2 regions of the Allobosea sp. 2KB_26 genome follow, and region 1 is predicted to be linked to the other one. Evidence: predicted binding sites of a transcription regulator. Region 1 holds the regulator's gene; the other holds the start of a gene.
What was found. The regulator LexA, encoded in region 1, represses DNA repair genes until DNA is damaged. The targets are predictions, from matches to a motif close to TGTTCNNNNTGTGTTCNG.

Region 1 (2,398 bases):
GCGCTTTCTGGCCGTCGTTCCCCTGATCGCGGGACTGGTCGTGGCAGCCAAGCCGGAGAGGCCCGATATCCTGATCGAACGTGATGGCTCCGGCATCCTGGTCCGCGGGGGTGATGACCGCATGATCCTGGCCGGTCAACCGAGCCGCTTCGTGCTGCAACAATGGCTGAACGCAGATGGCGATAATCGCCGGCCTGACGACAACAGCCTGCGGGAAGGCGCAGCCTGCGACACTCTGGGTTGTGTCGTCCGCAGCAAGGATGGACGAAGCATTGCCTTTGCTCGGGATCGCCTGGCCATCGTCGAGGACTGCAGGCGCGCTGACCTCGTCATCACGCCGATTCCCTGGACCAGTCCTTGCGCTGCACGGCTGATCGACCGCCTGGCATTGTCGCGCGATGGTGCAACGGCCCTTGTCAGCCACAAGGGCGGCTGGCGCACGCATTTATCCGAGCAGGGTGGCGTTGATCGCCCCTGGAGCCGCAAGCGGGCGCGGTCTGTCACTACGCCGCCGGAATCATCGTCAACGGCCCCGCTGCCCGTGGCCGCTGAAGACCACGATCGGCTTCAGTAGCGCCGCATCAGGTTGACCAGGCGGCCTTGAATTTTGACGCGGTCCGGTCCCAGCACTCTTGTTTCATAAGCGGGATTGGCGGCTTCCAGAGCGATCGAGGAGCCGCGCTTGCGCAGCCGCTTCAGCGTCGCTTCCTCGTCATCGATCAGGGCCACGATGATATCGCCGGTATTGGCCGTGTCCTGCCGTTTGATCACGACCGTATCACCGTCGAGGATGCCGGCTTCCACCATCGAGTCGCCGCGCACCTCGAGAGCAAAATGTTCACCGGGGCCAAGCATATCGGCAGGCAGCGCTACGCTATGGCTGCGGCTCTGGATCGCGGAAATCGGTGTACCGGCGGCAATCCGCCCCATGACCGGAATCGCGACCGTGGAGCGCACGTCCTCTTCCGGGGGCGGTGCGATCGGCCGGACCTTGCCAAGGCCACCCTGGACGACGGAGGGGCTGAACCGTCCGCGCGTCGCCTGAGGGCCGCCAGCCCCTTCAGGCAGCTTTATGATCTCGAGCGCCCGGGCCCGATTGGGCAGGCGGCGAATGAAACCGCGCTCCTCCAGCGCCATGATCAGGCGATGGATACCGGACTTGGAGCGCAGATCGAGCGCGTCCTTCATCTCGTCGAAGGAGGGGGGCACCCCAGTCTCGCGCAGGCGTTCCTGGATGAAACGAAGCAGTTCGAACTGTTTGCGTGTCAGCATGGTCCCCGCCAGCGCTCTTCGTACGGAATCGAAACAAAGCACGAACACCATACAGGTTCGCGTTGTGTTCCGCAAGCACGCTCAGCGTAGGCGGATGATCCGGCAGTTGTCGCCTTTGTTTGCCGGCGCAGCAAATGATTCGCGGATCAGTAGCGCGTCGGCGCGGGCCAGACTGGCCAGCATCGAGGAATCCTGCTTGGTGAAGGGCGTTGCCAGCCATCCCTCCGGGGTGAGAATCAGTTCCGACCTCATGTAGTCCCGCCGCTCATCATTTGCCGGCAAATCTCTTCCGACGATAGCAGGCTCACTCAGATCGCGCTCCGGTTCCGGTACGCCGAGGAGGGCCCTGAGCAGCGGCACGACGAAGAGATGCCCGCAGACGATGGACGAGACGGGGTTTCCGGGCAGGCCGAGCGCGACCATACGGCCGAGGCGACCCATCATCATCGGCTTGCCCGGCCGCATGGCGATTTTCCAGAAACCGAGCGCCATGCCTTGCCCGATCAACGCTGCCTGGACGAGATCGTGCTCACCTACCGAGGCTCCTCCCAGGGTGATCAGCACATCGGCATCGGTCTTCCGTGCCTGACCAATCTTGTCGGCGAGGTCGGCATGATCATCGCGGGCGATCCCGAGATCGAGCGCTGTGCCGCCGGCCTGCTCAACCAGCGCGGCGAGTGCAAAGCTGTTGGACGCGACGATCTGGTCGGGTCCGACCGGCTCGCCCGGCTGGACCAGTTCGTCGCCGGTCGCGAGGATCGCGACCAGTGGCTTGCGACGCACAGCGAGTGTGGGGTGGCCCATGGCTGCCGCGAGGCCGAGGCTCGCACTGTCGAGTCGGCTGCCGGCGAGAAGCAACACCTCGCCCTCGGAGAAGTCCAATCCTGCCTGACGAACGAACTTGCCGCGCTCGGCACTTTCGCGCACGCGGATCGTCGAGCTGCCGACGCCGTCGGCATTCTCCTGAATCAGGATGGTATCGGCGCCCTCAGGCATCGGAGCGCCCGTGAAGATGCGAACAGCCTCATTCGAGCGGACCATCCCTGAGAAGGAGCGACCGGCAGCCGATTCGCCGATGACCCGCAATTCATTTGCCGGCGCAATGTCGTCTGCGCGAACGGCGTAT
Region 2 (2,398 bases), on a different contig from region 1:
GCAATCGTCTATGCGATGGCGGATGTCGTCCTGACGATCCTGGCCGTGACCTCGCTCAGCTTCCTCGGCCTCGGCATCCAGCCGCCAACGCCGGAATGGGGCCTGATGATCTCGGATGGCCGCGAGTTCCTGTTCGACGCCTGGTGGATCGCGACCTGCCCGGGTCTCGCCATCATCTATACCGGTGTGACCTTCGCCCTGATCGGCGAGGGGCTCGACACCGCCTTGCGCCCGAAGGGCTGACCTTTTCCTGCACGGCCGATGCCTGCGCCATGAGGACATCATGAGCTTTTTTCGCGACGATACAGACCTGCAGCGGATCGGCCGCGCCATCGAGGCGCATGCGTCGTCGATCTATTCCGGCCGGGGTGTCCCGCTGGACCAGTTCGCCTATGTTCTGCTGCGCCCGCAACCTGTTGGCGAGCGCCCGATTGGAACTGCCCGCCATGCCAACTGGCGGAGCTATCCATGTTCTCTGGTCAAGGTCTTTCACCTCGTCGCGGCACAGGCGGCCCTCGCCGAGGGACGGCTGACCGAACACGGGGAACTCGACCGCGCGATGCGCGACATGATCCTCTGGTCGTCCAATTCGGCAACGAACTACATCATCGACCTGCTCACCGGCACGACCGGCGACACATTACTGAAGGGGGAGGCCCTGGCCGATTGGTGCGAGCGCCGCCAGGAGATCAACCGCTTCTTCGCCGGTTTGGGTTGGCCCGAGCTGATCGACATCAATCTCGACCAGAAGCTGATGGATGATTTGCGCTACGGCCGCGAGAAGATCGGGCTCGATCTCTCTCCCATCGGCCACAACCGCCTGACCCCGATCGCAATGGCGCGTCTGATGTCAGAGATCTTCTATGGATCCTCGCTGTTGCCGGAAGCTCGCCTGAAGCGGGTGCGCGACCACCTCATTCGCGACCAGGCGAGTCCGGACCGAAGCCGCGGCGCCTATCAACTGCTCGGATATCTCGGCGGCGGCCTGCCGGACGGTTCGCGGATCTGGTCCAAGGCCGGACGGACCCGCTGGCTGGGCGATGCACGCGCCGAATTTCGCCGTCACGACACGATCCGGGCGATCCTGCCTGGCGGCGAGGACTTCATCCTGACCGTCTTCACCCAGGGCGAAGCCATCGCAGAGGATGACGGCTTCCTGCCGGGGATTGGTAAGTTGGTTGCAGCCGAGATAGCCAGAATTTGAGCGGAATTTTGTCGAGCACGGGGACGTCCGGCGGTCGTACGCACGGGAAAAACAGGACCAGCCGCCTCGACGAGGATCGATTTCTGTAGAAGGCGGGAAAGGACCGGGCTATATCAATCGTTCCTCTTTCGTTCGCGAGACTTCGCCATGACCCGGCGATCCGGCAGCGCCGACCTTCCGCTCCACCATGGCCGCGTGCCCGCCTGGCTCGGCCGGCGCATGACGCAGCTGGGCGCGGTCATCTGCGCGGCGATCATCCATCATTATGGCCGCGACGAGTTGCTCCGGCGGTTGGCGCATCCATTCTGGTTCCAGTCCTTCGGGGCGGTGATGGGAATGGACTGGCACTCGTCGGGCATCACCACGAGCGTGATCGGAGCGCTCAAGCGCGGGCTGACACCGCTATCGGGCGAGCTGGGCCTGCATGTCTGCGGCGGGCGGGGCAGCCATTCGCGCCAGACTCCAACCGAGCTCGAACAGATTGGCGCAAGGGTCGGGTTCGACGGCAAGGCGCTCGCTACTGCGAGCCGGCTGGTCGCCAAGGTCGACAGCGCGGCCGTGCAGGACGGCTTCGACCTCTATCTCCATGGCTTCTTCGTTGGGAATGACGGCCATTGGGTCGTGGTGCAGCAGGGCATGAATGGCGATGGCGGCCTTGCCCGGCGCTATCACTGGCAGTCTGAAGGGCTGGGCAGTTTCGTCGAGGCGCCCCATGCCGCCATCGATGGCAAGAACCAGGGCAGCATCATCAACCTGACCGACAGGCGCGCTGCCCTCTCCCGCAACGGCCAGATCGATCTGCTGCGCGACATCGGACCGTCGGGGATCGTGAGGGAATTTGCGGCGCTGGAGCGCGACCGGGCGCCGCCGGTCCTGTCGCCGGCGCAGCTTTCCCTGCCTCATCTCGTCATGCCGGCTCATCACGAGGTCCGACCCAAGGACGTTATCGCGCGACGGCTCCATGGCGCGCTCGCCGCAGCCGCTGACAGCGCTCCCGCCGATTTCTCGGAATTGCTGCTCGTGCCCGGCGTCGGCGCCCGCACGGTCCGTTCGCTCGCGATGGTGGCGGAAGTGATCCATGGCGCGCCGTGCCGGTTCGCCGATCCTGCGCGCTTCTCTCTCGCCCATGGCGGCAAGGACAGACAGCCCTTCGCCGTGCCCACCACGGTCTACGACCAGACGATCGCGGTGCTG

Region 2: AB4099_RS28805 (DUF763 domain-containing protein) is a predicted target of LexA. The motif match lies at 1,323-1,340, and genes of this name have one in related genera.

What each region holds. Positions count from the first base shown of each region.
Region 1 is NZ_JBFRHE010000012.1:85,575-87,972, reverse strand. It holds gene AB4099_RS25915 (ComEC/Rec2 family competence protein) at 1-574, shown strand, start outside; gene lexA (transcriptional repressor LexA) at 568-1,272, opposite strand; gene AB4099_RS25905 (molybdopterin molybdotransferase MoeA) at 1,354-2,398, opposite strand, start outside.
Region 2 is NZ_JBFRHE010000016.1:62,044-64,441, forward strand. It holds gene AB4099_RS28795 (ABC transporter permease) at 1-243, shown strand, start outside; gene AB4099_RS28800 (serine hydrolase) at 284-1,204, shown strand; gene AB4099_RS28805 (DUF763 domain-containing protein) at 1,352-2,398, shown strand, end outside.